Regions from separate parts of the Gallaecimonas pentaromativorans genome, predicted to be linked through region 2. Evidence: predicted binding sites of a transcription regulator. Region 2 holds the regulator's gene; the other holds the start of a gene.

Region 1 (7,405 bases), on a different contig from region 2:
TTGGGAAACTGCGCCAAGGCACCGGCGGGAGGCTGCCAGGTAACGGCAAACGCCACGGTCTGGGGAGCGGGGCAATCGGGCCAGAGCTGAATATCCAGCTGCTCATCCAGCGCCTTTAGCCGCTTGGCCAGACCCTCGCCGCCGCGCCCCGGCAGCACCAATGCCAGGCTCATGCGCCATCACCGGGTTGGCGTTTTCTAAGTTGCACCGCTTTGCTGCGGCCTTTGCGGGCGCGGATATTAAGCACTTCCACTCCCAACGAGAAGGCCATGGCGAAGTACACGTAGCCTTTGGGGATGTCCAGGCCAAAGCCTTCGCCGGTGAGGGTAAAGCCCACCAGAATCAAAAACGACAGGGCCAGCATCTTGATGGTGGGGTGGCGGTCGACAAAATCGCCAATGGCCTTGGCGGCCAGCATCATCACCACCACCGACAGCACGATAGCGATGATCATCACCTCAATATGGTTGGCAAGGCCGACGGCGGTGATCACCGAGTCCAGGGAAAAGACGATATCGATAATGGCAATTTGCACCAGGGTGGCGGCAAAGGCGGCAGACTTGGGGGCTTCGTGGCTCTCTTGCTCGCCCTCCAGGCTGTTGTGGATCTCATGGGTGCTTTTCCAGATAAGGAAGAGTCCGCCGAGAATAAGGATGCTGTCGCGGCCGGTCACCGCGAAATCGCCAATCTGAAACCAGGGGCTGGTCAGCCCCATCACCCAAGACAGGCTCAGCAGCAACAAGATGCGGGTCAGCATGGCCAATCCCAGGCCAAGCAGGCGCCCTTTTTGCCGTTGCTGCTCGGGCAGCCTGCCTACCAGCACCGAGATAAAAATGATGTTGTCGATGCCAAGGACGATCTCAAGCAGGGTCAGGGTCGCCAAGGCGGCCCAGGCGCTGGGATCGGTTAACCATTCCATGATGTAAACCTGTTGTTAAATGACAACGCTTCCCCGATGTTACGTGAGACACAGCCGCTTGACCATGCCTTGCACCAGTTCCATGGCCGGGCCTATCTGATCCATGGCCATAAACTCGTCGGGTTGATGGGCCTGGCGGATGGAGCCTGGGCCCAGCACCAGCACCTCGCTGCCCAGGCTGGCAAAGAAGGGGGCTTCGGTGGCGTAGTTGGCGGTTTCCACCGGTTGGCCCAGCAACCGGCTGACTTCGTCTTTCCAGGGCCCATCCGGGCTGACAAAGGCCGGGCAAGGTTCGTGCAGGTGCTGCCACTGCAAGGCGCCGGGATGTGCTTTTTCTACATTTGACAGCTTTTCTTTTAAAAGCCCTTCTAATTCGGGAATGCTCATGCCCGGCAGCGGGCGCATGTCGATATGCAGCTCGCAGCAGCCGCAGATGCGGTTGGCGTTGTCGCCGCCGTGGATGTGGCCGAGGTTCAGGGTCGGGTAGGGCACCGCGAAGTGATGGTCGCAGTAGCGCTCGGCCAGCTCCTGTTTGAGCACAATCAAATCGCCCAGCACGCCGTGCATCAGCTCCATGGCGTTAAGGCCGGCGCCGGGGTCTGATGAATGGCCACTCTTGCCGGTAATGCGGATACCGGCGCTGATATGGCCCTTGTGGCGGCCGATGGGTTTGAGCTCGGTTGGCTCCCCCACCAGGGTCAGGGCCGGGCTGAACGGCGCGGCCTCGGCCAAGCGGCGGGCCCCTTCCATGGAGGTTTCTTCATCGGCGGTGGCGGCGATGCGCAGCGGCGCCTTGAGTTGGCTCAAGTCCATGCCCTCCAGGGCCGCCAATACCAAGGCGAAAAAGCCCTTCATGTCGGTGGCGCCCAGGCCAAACCATTTGCCGTCGGCTTCGGTCATCGCCAGTGGATTTTTATTCCACCGGCCCTCGTCGAAGGGCACGGTGTCGGCATGGCCTGCCAGCAGCAGGCCGCCAGGGCCACTGCCCAGCTCGGCCCACAGGTTTAACTTGTTGTGGCCCACCGGCTGCAAGGTCACCTTAAAGCCCAGAGTCTCGCACCACTGGGCCAATTGCTCGATCACCGCCTTGTTGCCGGTATCCAGCGCCGGATCGGTGGCAGACACCGAAGGCAGGGTCAGCAACCGGTTAAACATCTGCGCCAGAGAGGGTAATTTCTGCATGAATAAATTCCCGGTGGTGTTGCATTAAAATTTAGGTTTGGGTAGTCTATCGAGCATTGAATTAAAATCCACCATCCAGGGATAAAAATGTTTCAACCGATGCGACGATACAACTGCGTATTCCATTGAATCCGGGACCGCTTTTTTAAAGCCTGCCCGGGAGCAGGCGCGTTGCATCAGGCTTCACTACTGCTCATCTAGACTTGGTGTCATTGATTCTTGAGAGCTGTTGCCATGTTGAAAACCCTTATTATTGGTGGCGCCGGTTACACAGGCCAGGAACTGTGCAAACTGGTTACCTCCCATCCCCAGCTGAAACTCGGCCATGTCTTTGCCTCCGCCGGCTCCAAAAATGCCGGTGAGCCGCTGCCTTTGGGCATCAAGGGCGTGATTGAAGACGGCAACCTCGAGGCCATCCTGGCTGCCGCCAAAGACGCCCAGGTGATCCTGCTGGCCACCCCCCATGAAGCTTCTGCCGAACTGGTGCCGGATTTGGTCAGGCACAGCGACGCGCTGATCGTGGATCTGTCCGGCGGCTTTCGTCTGGACGCCTCAGCTTATCCCAAATGGTACGGCTTCGAGCACCCCTCAAAGGATCTGCTGGCCGGCGCCGTTTACGGCCTGGTGGGCTGGAACGATGATGCCATCAAAAAAAGCCGCCTGATTGCCGCCCCTGGCTGTTACCCCACCGCCAGCCTGCTGGCCCTCAAGCCGCTGATGAAAGCGGGCCTGATTGATGGCCTGCCCATTATCAATGCGGTCAGCGGTGTATCCGGTGCCGGTAAATCCAATAAGCCCCACACCCAGTTTTGCGAGGTGAGCTTGAGCGCCTATGGGGTGCTTGGCCATCGCCACCAGCCGGAAATTGCCCAGCACCTGGGCTGCGACCTTATCTTTACCCCGCACCTGGGCGCCTTTGACCGCGGCATCCTGGCGACCATCACGGTGCCGGTGAAGGCCGGTACCACCCAGGGCCAGCTGGATGCGCTCTACAACGACTGCTACGGCGAGCATCCGTCGGTACAGCTGACCGGCAATCTTCGGGAAAAATCCCCAGCCATCAAGAACGTGGCCTATACCCCTTATGCACAAATCGGCTGGGCGGTAGACGAGACCCGCAACCTGGTGGTGCTGTCGTCTGCCATCGACAACCTGCTCAAGGGCGCGGCAAGCCAGGCAGTTGAGTGCATAAATACGCACTTTGGATTCAAGCTCCGGCCGCTGCCGGGCTACGGTTGGGAGGCCTTATGAAGCCGCTGGTAGTGAAAATCGGCGGCGCCGTACTGGACGCCGGCCAAGCCCTGGAAAGCCTGCTCAGTGCCCTGGTGGCCGTCAAAGACCGCCCGGTGGTGCTGGTGCACGGCGGTGGTGACCGGGTTGACCAAGTGCTTAAGCAAGCCGGTATCGAGCCTCGTAAGTTCAACGGCAAGCGCATTACCGATGCCGCCAGCCTGCCACTGGTGGTGGGCACCCTGGCCGGTGAAATCAACAAAACCCTGGCCGCCAAGATGCGCGCCTTAGGCGGTGAACCGGTGGGCCTGTCCCTGGCCGACGGCATCGCCTTTGCCGAGCCGGCCGGGGAAGAGTGGGGCGCCGTGGGCGTACTCACCGAAGGTTCCGACACCCTGCTGTCGTTGTTGCTGCAAGGCGGGTTCATCCCGGTGGTGAGCTCCATTGCTGCCAGCAAAGGCGGGGATCTTTTGAATATCAATGCTGATGAAGCGGCGGCCAAGGTGGCCGAACTTCTGGATGCCGAGTTGGTGCTGCTCAGTGACGTACCCGGCGTGCTTGATGGCAACAAACAGCTGCTCCCGTCGCTGACGGCGGCTGATATTGCTGCCCTCAAGGCCGACGGGGTGATCAACGGCGGCATGGTGGTAAAGGTGGACGCGGCGCTGTTTGCCGCCGGGAAACTGGGCCGGGCGGTACGCCTTGCCTCCTGGCGCGACCCCCAGTCCATCAGCAACGCCGCCCTTGGCACCCAAATAGCACCCTGAGGACGACATGAAACACTTATTGACAGACTTTGACTGGACCGAAGGCGAACTGAAGGCGCTTTTACAAAAGGCGGCGACCGTCAAGGCCAAGCCGGCCGACTACGCCCAGGCCCTGGCCGGCAAGTCGGTGGCGATGATTTTTGAAAAGCCCTCCCTGCGCACCCGGGTCACCTTCGAGCTGGGTGCCCAGCAGTTGGGCGCCTTTGTGGTCTATCTTGACCAGAACCATGGCGCCCTGGGCAAGCGTGAGCCGGTGGGGGATTTTGCCCAGAACCTGTCGTGCTGGGTGGACTGCATCGTGGCCCGTACCTTCAGCCAGACCACCATCGATGAGCTGGCGGACAAAGGCTCGGTGTCGGTGATCAACGCCCTGTCTGACCGTTACCACCCCTGCCAGGCCCTGGCCGACATGCTGAGCCTGTACGAGGTGTTCGGCAAGCTTGAAGGGGTGAAGCTGGCTTATGTGGGGGACGGTAATAATGTCACCCAATCGCTGATGATACTGTCCAAGCTGTTGGGCGTAGAGATGGTGATTATCACTCCCAAAGGCTGTGAGCCGGCGGCGGACATCGTTGAAGCCACCGGCTTTACCGTGACCGACGACCTTGCTGCTTTGGAAGGGGTAGATGCCATCTACACCGACACCTGGGTCTCCATGGGGGACGACAAGGATCCGGAAGAGGTGCTGCGCACCTTCCTGCCTTACCAGGTGAACAGCGAGATGATGAAAAAATCCGGGGCCAAGGCCTTCATGCACTGCCTGCCCGCCTACCGCGGCAAGGAAGTGACCACTGAAGTGCTCGAGGGCCCGCAATCTATCGTGCTGCGCCAGGCCGAGAACCGCCTGCATGTGCAAAAAGCCGTTTATTTGAAGCTTCTTAAAGAGGATTAATACAGATGTCTGTATCCAAAGTGGTATTGGCCTATTCGGGCGGTCTTGACACTTCGGCCATCGTGCCGTGGCTCAAAGAAAACTACGACTGCGAAGTGGTCGCCTTCGTGGCCGACGTAGGCCAGGGCGCCGAAGAACTGGAAGGCGTGGAAGCCAAGGCGCTGGCCTCTGGCGCCTCCGAGTGCCACATTGTCGACCTCAAAGAAGAGCTGGCCAACGAATATATCTGGCCGATGCTCAAGGCCGAGTCCATCTACGAAGACGACTACATGCTGGGCACCTCCGTGGCCCGCCCGGTGATCGCCAAAGCCCAGGTGATGGTGGCCCGTAAAGTGGGCGCCGACGCCCTGGCCCACGGCTGTACCGGTAAAGGCAACGATCAGGTGCGTTTCGAGTCCTGCTTCGCCGCCCTGGCTCCAGATCTTAAAGTCATCGCCCCCTGGCGCGAGTGGACCATGCGCAGCCGTGAAGAGCTGCTCAACTACCTGGACGAGCGCAACATCCCCTGTAGCGCCAGCCTGACCAAAATCTACAGCCGCGACGCCAACCTCTGGCACATTTCCACCGAAGGTGGCGAGCTGGAAGACACCTGGACCACCGCCGGCGTTAACTGCTGGGCCTGGACCGTTGACCCCAAAGAAGCCCCGGACACCGCCGAAGTGGTGGAGCTGGATTTTGACGCCGGCGTACCGGTATCCCTGAACGGCCAGCAGCTGTCCGGCGCTGCCCTGATTGAAAAACTCAACACCATCGCCAGCGCCCACGGCGTGGGCCGGGTCGACATCGTTGAGAACCGTCTGGTGGGCATGAAGTCCCGCGGTTGCTACGAGACCCCTGCCGGTACCGTATTGCTGGCTGCCCACCAGGCGCTGTCGCACTTGGTGCTGGACAAGGTCTGCTCGCAACACCTGAAATTCCTGGGCCTGCAATTTGCCCAGCTGCTCTATGACGGGCGTTGGTTCACCCCGCTGCGCGAAGCCATTGTTGCCGGCGTTGACAGCCTCAACCAGGAACTGACCGGCAAGGTGAAAGTGGAGCTCTATAAAGGCCGCGCCACCGTGCTGGGCAGCGAGTCGCCCAACAGCCTGTTCTCCGAAGCCTTCGCAACTTTCGGCGCCGATGAGGTGTACAACCAGAAAGACGCGGCCGGTTTCATTCGTCTGTACAGCCTGCCAGCGCGCATCAAAGCGCTGAAGAAAGAGGGTAAATAACATGGCGGCGCTCTGGGGAGGTCGTTTTGAGCAAGGTGCCAGCGAGGCCTTTGCGCGGTTCAATGCCTCTTTACCTGTCGATTGGCGATTTTGGGCCGAGGACATCCAAGGCTCCCAGGCCTGGGCGGGTGCCCTGGCCGATGTGGGTGTACTGACCCAGAGCGAAGCCGAAGTGCTGCAAGGCGCCCTTGGCAAACTGGCTGGTCAGCTGGCCAGTGATCCCAGCCCGCTGCATGCCAGTAGCGAAGAAGACATCCACAGCTTTGTGGAGTCCTGGCTGATCAATGAAGTGGGCGATCTTGGCAAGAAACTGCACACCGGCCGTTCCCGTAACGACCAGGTGGCCACCGACTTTCGGCTGTGGTGCCGTAACCGTGCCCGTGGCCTGCTGGGCGAGGTCTACCAGACCCTGGAGATCATGGCGGTGCTGGCCGAGCGCGAGCACGGCACCCTGATGCCGGGTTATACCCACCTGCAACGGGCCCAGCCGGTGACCTTCGGGCACTGGGTGATGGCTTATGCCGAGATGCTGGAGCGCGACGCCGAGCGCCTGGAAGACGCCATCAAGCGGGTGAATGTCTGCCCGCTCGGTTGCGGCGCCCTGGCCGGCACCGCCTATCCCATCGACCGGGATAAGCTGGCCAAGGAGCTGGGTTTTGACCGGGCTGCCCGTAACAGCCTCGATGCCATTTCCGACCGCGATTTCGTGCTGGAACTGCTGCAGGTGGCCTCCACCTCCGGCCTGCATCTGTCGCGGCTGGCCGAAGACCTTATCTTCTTTGGCACCGGTGAAGCGGGTTTCGTGAAGTTCTCCGACACCGTCAGCTCCGGCTCGTCGCTGATGCCGCAGAAGAAAAACCCCGACGCCTTGGAGCTGATCCGTGGCAAGAGCGGCCGCATCTTTGGCTCCATGGCCGGCTTTGCCATGACCGTCAAAGCCCTGCCCCTGTCCTACAACAAGGATCTGCAGGAAGACAAAAACGGCCTCTTCGACGCCCTGGATACCTGGAGCGACTGCCTGCTGCTGACCCGTGAAGTGCTGGCCACCATCGAAGTGAACAAGGAAGCCTGCGCCAAGGCGGCCGCCGGTGGTTATTCCAACGCCACCGAACTGGCCGATTACTTAGTGGCCAAGGGCATCCCGTTCCGCGAAGCCCACCACATGGTTGGGGTGCTGGTGCGCATGGCCATCGAGCAGCAACTG
Region 2 (7,405 bases):
AAGGCCGGGGATGTCGGCAATGACAAAGCTCTTACCAGGGAAGGGGCTGACCACCCCCAGGTTCGGCACTAGGGTGGTAAAGGGGTAATCGGCGACCTTGGGCTTGGCTTTGGACACCGAGCGAATGAGGCTCGATTTACCGGCATTGGGCAGCCCCAGCAGGCCCACATCGGCCAGCAGCAGCAATTCCAGCATCAGGTTACGCACTTCGCCCTTGGTACCGAGAGTACGTTGGCGTGGCGCCCGGTTGACCGAAGATTTAAAGCGGGTGTTACCCAGACCGTGGAAGCCGCCTTTGGCCACCATCAAACGCTGGCCATGTTTGGTGACTTCACCCACCACTTCGCCGGTGTCGTTGTCGCTGGCACGGGTACCCACTGGCACCTTGAGGACCAAATCCTTGCCACCTTTACCGGTACAGTTGGCCGCGCCACCGTTCTCGCCGCGTTCGGCTTTATGGAAGCGCTCGAAACGATAGTCGATCAAGGTATTGAGGTTGTCATCAGCCTCGATGTATACGTCACCGCCATCACCGCCATCGCCACCGTCAGGGCCGCCGTTGGGAATAAATTTCTCACGACGAAAACCGACAACGCCATTGCCGCCGTCTCCCGCCTCAACGCGGATCACGGCTTCATCTACGAATTTCATTGCGACTTTTCTCCTGCAGAGGCTTAAGCATAGGACGGCTCCAATAAAAAACCCCGCGCTGGGCGGGGCTTTCAAGTACAGCGGTCAGCTTATTCAGTGATGATGCTGACGTACTTGCGGTTTTTAGGACCTTTCACTTCGAATTTCACTTTGCCTTCGGCAGTAGCGAACAGAGTGTGGTCTTTACCGATGCCCACGTTGGTGCCAGCGTGGAATTTGGTGCCGCGTTGACGAACGATGATGTTGCCTGCCAGGACAGACTCACCGCCGTAGCGCTTTACACCCAGGCGTTTGCTTTCGGAATCACGACCGTTACGGGTAGAACCGGCTGCTTTTTTGTGTGCCATGGTAAGGTCTCCTTATTAGGCGCTGATGCCAGTGATTTTAATTTCAGTGAACCACTGACGGTGGCCCATCTGCTTGCGGTGGTGCTTACGACGACGGAACTTGACGATTTTGACTTTCTCGCCACGGCCGTGAGCAACCACTTCGGCAACCACTTTGCCACCGTCAACGTAGGGAGCACCTACTTTGACGTCGTCGCCGTTGGCGACCATCAGCACCTTGTCGAATTCGACAGTGGCGCCAGCTTCCAGATCCAGCTTCTCCAGACGAATCACTTCGCCTTCAGCTACACGGTGTTGCTTGCCACCGCTTTGGATAACCGCGTACATGGTTTTTCTCCGTTATTCTTCGCATCGGCCTGCAAGCGGATGCGCTATAAACCTGACAATAGGGCGCGTATTCTAAAGAAAAGCGTCCGATACAGCAACCCGATCATCCGTAAAAAAGTAGAAAAATTGCTCAACAGATTGAACCCGAACTGACTATGTCATGCGTCCGGGCTTTTAGTGTAAGATCACCGCATCTGACACACAATATAAGGGCCTGGCGGCCATCGTCTTTTTATATGGATCTCGCCCAAATTCGCCAACTCTGCGCCACTGATATGGACTCGGTCAACGAGACCATTCAACAACAGCTCAGTTCTGACGTGGCCCTCATCAACCAGCTCGGCTTTTACATCATCAATGCCGGAGGCAAGCGCCTTCGCCCCATGCTGACCGTCCTGGCAGCCAGGGCCTTGGGCTACGATGGCGACAAGCACGTGCGCCTGGCCACGCTGGTTGAGTTCATTCACACCTCTACTCTCTTGCATGACGACGTGGTGGATGAGTCCACCCTGCGCCGTGGCCGGGAAACGGCCAACGCCCTTTTTGGCAACCAGGCTTCGGTGCTGGTCGGCGACTTCCTCTATACCCGCGCCTTCCAGTTGATGGTGGCACTGGATTCGATGAAGGTGATGCAGGTACTGGCCGACGCCACCAATGTCATCGCCGAAGGGGAAGTGATGCAGCTGATGAACTGCAACGACCCTGAGACCACCGAAGCGCGCTACATGAAGGTCATCTACTCCAAGACCGCCAAGCTCTTCGAGGCAGCCACCGGTCTCTCTGCCGTGATAAGCGGCCAGCCAGAGCTCGAAGACGCCATGAGCGACTACGGCAAGTACCTGGGGACCGCCTTCCAGCTGATTGACGACCTGCTCGATTACGAAGCGGACGCCGACGAACTGGGTAAAAACCTGGGGGATGACCTGGCCGAGGGTAAGCCCACCCTGCCGCTGCTCCATGCCATGCATAACGGTAACGCCGAAGAGTCCGCCATGATCCGCCAAGCCATTGAGCAAGGCGATGGCCGCGACAAACTCGAACTGGTGCAAGGCTGCATGCGCCGTCTGGGCTCCCTCGACTACACCTACCAGCGCGCCCTGGAAGAATCGGACAAGGCGATCAGCGCCCTGGCCGCCATTCCCGACAGCCCCTACAAGGAAGCGCTGATTGGCCTGGCCAAGGTGGCGGTAGAACGCAAAAGCTAAATAGCTGCTAGAGAAAAAAGGCCCTTCGGGGCCTTTTTTTGTGGTTTGACGGCATTAAAAAAGGGAGCCAATGGCTCCCTTTTTTTGAATTCGTGCGGCTTATTTGCCGGTAACGAATTCTTCACCCAGGGTGATGTCACCTTTAAGGGTAGCCAGAGCGCTATCCAGAGCGCCTTGCTCGAAAGCAGACAGCTCACCGTAGCCCAGCACTTCTTCTACACCGTTTTTGCCCAGACGAACCGGCTGAGCGAAGAAACGGGCGTGCTCGGAGCCGCCTTCTACATAGGCGCACTCAACTACGTTGGCTTCGCCTTGCAGACCACGGATCAGCGACAGGCCAAAACGGGCAGCCGCTTGGCCCATAGACAGGGTAGCGGAGCCGCCACCGGCCTTGGCTTCAACCACTTCGGTACCGGCGTTTTGAATACGCTTGGTCATGGCAGCGGTTTCGTCAGCAGACAGTTCCAGGCCTTCTACTTGAGACAGCAGCGGCAGGATGGTCACGCCGGAGTGGCCACCAATGACATTGATGTGCACGTCGGCAGGGTTTTTACCCAGTTTTTCACCGATAAAGGTCTCGGCGCGGATAACGTCCAGGGTAGTCACACCGAACAGGCGCTTGGCATCGTAAACGCCTTTGGCTTTGAGCACTTCGGCAGCGATGGCAACAGTGGTGTTAACCGGGTTGGTGATGATACCAACCAACGCTTTGGGGCAGTTGTCGGCAATGGCTTCTACCAGAGCGCGAACGATGCCAGCGTTAACGTTGAAAAGATCGGAGCGGTCCATGCCAGGCTTACGAGGTACGCCGGCGGGGATCAGAACGACATCGGCGCCAGTCAGGGCGTCGGCCAGTTTTTCCTGCCCAAAGCCTTCGACCTTAACGGCGGTCGGAATGTGGCTCAGATCAACGGCAACACCGGGAACAACCGGGGCTACGTCATACAGTGCCAGTTCGGAACCGGCGGGCAGTTGGGTCTTGAGCAGCAAAGACAGGGCCTGACCGATACCACCGGCGGCGCCAAGTACGGCTACTTTCATCGCATTATCTCCCTTGTGTCTGACCTGTTCAGGTGTGGGCAGCACCTTAGCTCAACAAGGGTTAAAAAACAATTATGCCAAGCCAGTGGTTACGGCGCCAAAGAGGTCTGGGGCGGTAAACGTCAGTGAACTTGCAGGTAATGGGAAAGAATGTGATCGAGGGATTTATCTTCGCGCAACTTGGCAAGGGCCTTGTTGATGGCATCGAGCAAGGCATCGCTGCGCTCGCCCCGCGAAAGAGCAATACCCATGCCCCTGCCGAAGTAGCGAAGATCGCGGATAGGGCTACCCATTAAACGTAAGTCTTTGTTTGCAGGGTCAGAAAGCCAGGCATTGGCCACAGCCGCATCAACAAAAATGGCCGAGATCCGCCCTGCCCTCAGCTCGTTCAAGGCGCCATTGAGGTCGTCATAACTGGTCAGCTGCCACTGGCGCTGGTCAATCAGGTATTGCTGATGGCTGGAGCCATTTTGCACCCCGATATACCCCGACTTGGCGTAACGATCTGTTGCGTCTTTCAGGGTCACATAGACGGCGCTGTTACGGTAGTAGGGGTCTGAAAAGCGGATGCTATTGTCGTAGCGGGAGGAGATATCCAGGGCGGCGATCACCGCGTCCAGTTCGCCGTCTTCCAGTTCGTCCAGAAGGCTGTCGAAGGGGTGCTCAATAATGATGCAGGGACGCTGCAGCAACTCACATACGGCATGAGCAACATCAATATCGATACCTACCAACTGGCTGGCATCGTCCCTGTATTCGAAGGGTGGATAGGTTGCCTCGGTACCGAATACCAGCGGTCTGCCGGCGCCGGAAACCTCATCGGCTGCGGCCAGGCCCCAGGTGCAACAGTACAACAGGCCAAGCCAAACCGCCTTGCGCATCACCTTAAACAACCGCTCCCTACCTCAATATTGCCACCAAGACTGACAGCGAACGCCCATGTATGCAAGCTGCCAAAGCAGGCATCCCATGCTACCATGTCGTTTGTGCATGATTATGCAGACAAGCCAATGACTCAAAGCAACCAAGAAGCGCTGGTCAAATCCTTTAAACAACTTCTCAAGGAAGAACGTTGCGGCTCTCAAAGCGAGATTGTCTCTGCTTTGCAGGCTCAGGGATTCGACAACATCAGCCAATCCAAAGTATCCCGCATGTTGACCAAATTCGGCGCGGTGCGTACCCGCAATGCCCGCCAGGAAATGGTCTATTGCCTGCCCGCCGAGTTGGGGGTTCCCACCGCCAGCAGCCAGCTGAAAAACCTGGTTGTCGATATCGACCACAACGAGTCGATGATCGTTATCCAGACCAGCCCCGGCTCGGCCCAGCTGATCGCCAGGCTGTTGGACTCGTTCACCAAGGCCGACGGCATCATGGGCACCATAGCGGGCGATGACACCATCATGGTGATCCCCACCCGTATCAGCCATATTCGGGATACCCTGAAAATGATCAACGACCTGTTCAGGTAACCCTGACAGGTCGTAAGAAAAGGGCGCTCAGGCGCCCTTTTTGCTTATTTACTGATCTTGAACTCGGGGTAGGCTTCCATACCGCATTCGGCCATGTCCACACCCTCGTACTCTTCCTCTTCGCTGACCCGCAGGCCAATGATTTTCTTGAGGACGAACCAGACGATAAAGGATGTAACGAATACCCACAGGAAGATGCTCGCCGCACCGATCAGCTGCACCTTGAAGGTGGCTTCGGCGTTGCTCAGCGGCACCGCCAGCACACCCCAAATGCCCACGGTACCGTGCACGGAGATGGCACCCACCGGGTCGTCGACGCGCAGCTTGTCCAGGCCGATAACGGAGAACACCACCAGCACACCACCAATCACACCGATAACGGTAGCCAGCAGCGGGCTCGGGGCCAGAGGCTCGGCAGTAATGGCAACCAGGCCAGCCAAGGCACCGTTGATGGCCATGGTCAGATCCGCTTTACCGAACAGCAGCTTGGCAGTGATAAGCGCGGCCAGAAGGCCACCGGCAGCGGCCATATTGGTGTTTACGAATACCTTGGCCACAGCGTTGGCTTCTTCGACGTTGGAGACTTTCAGCTCCGAGCCACCGTTAAAGCCGAACCAGCCCAGCCACAGGATAAACATACCCAGGGTGGCCAGCGGCAGGTTGGAACCGGGAATGGCGTTAATCTCGCCGTTCTTGCCGTATTTGCCTTTACGGGCACCCAGCAGCAGCACACCAGCCAGGGCGGCAGAAGCGCCGGTCAAGTGCACCACGCCGGAACCGGCGAAGTCGGCAAAGCCCATGGCATCGAGGAAGCCGCCGCCCCACTTCCAGAAACCTTCAATGGGGTAGATAAAGCCGGTCAGCACCACGGAAAAAGCCAGGAACACCCACAGCTTCATCCGTTCGGCCACGGCGCCGGATACCACCGACATGGCGGTAGCCACAAACACCACCTGGAAGAAGAAGTCGGCCATGTGGGAGTAAACCGGGGCATCGTCGCCGCCCTTGAGTACCAGCTCCGCACTGTGGTCGCCACCGATAAGGAAGCTGATACCAGGCCAGAAGCTGTTAACCGCTTCGCCCGGATACATGATGTTGTAACCGCAGATCATGTACATCACGCAGGCAACAGCAAACAGCACGGCGTTTTTGGTCAGGATCTCGGTGGTATTTTTGGCGCGCACCAGCCCCGCTTCGAGCATGGCGAAACCGGCTGCCATCCACATCACGAAAGCGCCCGATACCAACAGGTAAAAGGTGTCGAGCGCGTAGGCTATTTGTACTGATGGTTGATCCATTATCCTCTCCTAAAAATTATTCTCGTTTGGGGGACGAGCTTAGATGGCGTCTTCGTCACGCTCTTCTGTGCGGATACGAACCACGGTTTCCAGGTCTTGCACCCAGATCTTACCGTCGCCCACCTTGCCGGTTTGGGCCGCCTTGAGGATGGCATCAATCACCAGATCGACCTGACTGGCCGTCACTAGGATGTCCAACTGCACCTTAGGCAGGAAATCAATACGGTATTCGGCGCCCCGGTACAGCTCGGTATGGCCGCGTTGGCGGCCGAAGCCGCGCACTTCGCTCACGGTGAGACCATGAACCCCGGCTTCAGTCAGGGCTTCACGGACGTCATCGAGTTTGAAGGGCTTGATAATGGCGGTGACCTTTTTCATCGCCTTTCCTCCTTGTTGACTTTGCTGGACTACTTCAAAGCCCGTGCCAACAGGAAAAGCGATTCAAGATCAATTAATTAGGAAAAAACGTACGGTGAGGGAGGAAATTAACGCACCAGCAGGGAACGCTAATGCACTAAAGTGGTGCAACAAAATCCAACCAAGCCTGTAACAACAGCAAGCCATCTTCCAGGCCGCAATGGCTGCTGGCATCGGCGTCATCCAGGGCCAAGTCAGGGTCTAGGTCCACTTCGTTGTGGTCCAGGCGGTGATGCAGCACGCTCAGCTCGCCCTGCTCGACAACCAACGCCCACTCATGCCCCTCAAAACGCAGATCCCGGCCTTGCTGAAGGCGGGCGATAAGAGTGCTGATCTTGGCCTTGTCAGTGCCCAGCTCGTCTTCAATAAAGCGGCCCATGGCCTCGAAGCCGTATTCCATTTGAATTTGATGGCGGCCATCAAAAGGGTTGAGTCTGAACTGGTATTCCATGGCGGCTCCCCGAATAAAGGAGGCACATTGTATTAGGCGCTCTGGCAGGCGCCAAGGATAATGCCGCTGGCGGCGTCCATCAGTACCTGATGGGTTTGCTCGGCATGGTCGCGGATATGCAGCCGATAATGGTAGTCATCCTCTACCTGCAGCAATTCTGCCGCTTTGATGCGAGCACCAGGAAAAGCGGCCAGCAGGT

What was found. The regulator ArgR, encoded in region 2, controls arginine synthesis, uptake and breakdown. The targets are predictions, from matches to a motif close to ANTGAATAAAAATACANT.
Region 1: a site for ArgR is predicted at 2,157-2,174, ahead of argC (N-acetyl-gamma-glutamyl-phosphate reductase). Genes of this name have one in related genera too.

The regions. Positions count from the first base shown of each region.
Region 1 is NZ_RJUL01000008.1:23,551-30,955, forward strand. It holds gene EDC28_RS14665 (2-hydroxyacid dehydrogenase) at 1-173, opposite strand, end outside; gene EDC28_RS14670 (TerC family protein) at 170-919, opposite strand; gene argE (acetylornithine deacetylase) at 959-2,101, opposite strand; gene argC (N-acetyl-gamma-glutamyl-phosphate reductase) at 2,336-3,352, shown strand; gene argB (acetylglutamate kinase) at 3,349-4,098, shown strand; gene EDC28_RS14690 (ornithine carbamoyltransferase) at 4,106-4,990, shown strand; gene EDC28_RS14695 (argininosuccinate synthase) at 4,996-6,201, shown strand; gene argH (argininosuccinate lyase) at 6,203-7,405, shown strand, end outside.
Region 2 is NZ_RJUL01000001.1:455,652-463,056, forward strand. It holds gene cgtA (Obg family GTPase CgtA) at 1-651, opposite strand, end outside; gene rpmA (50S ribosomal protein L27) at 741-998, opposite strand; gene rplU (50S ribosomal protein L21) at 1,014-1,325, opposite strand; gene ispB (octaprenyl diphosphate synthase) at 1,562-2,530, shown strand; gene mdh (malate dehydrogenase) at 2,630-3,571, opposite strand; gene EDC28_RS02115 (transporter substrate-binding domain-containing protein) at 3,694-4,452, opposite strand; gene argR (transcriptional regulator ArgR) at 4,582-5,040, shown strand; gene EDC28_RS02125 (ammonium transporter) at 5,085-6,338, opposite strand; gene EDC28_RS02130 (P-II family nitrogen regulator) at 6,378-6,716, opposite strand; gene EDC28_RS02135 (YacL family protein) at 6,853-7,206, opposite strand; gene EDC28_RS02140 (hypothetical protein) at 7,239-7,405, opposite strand, start outside.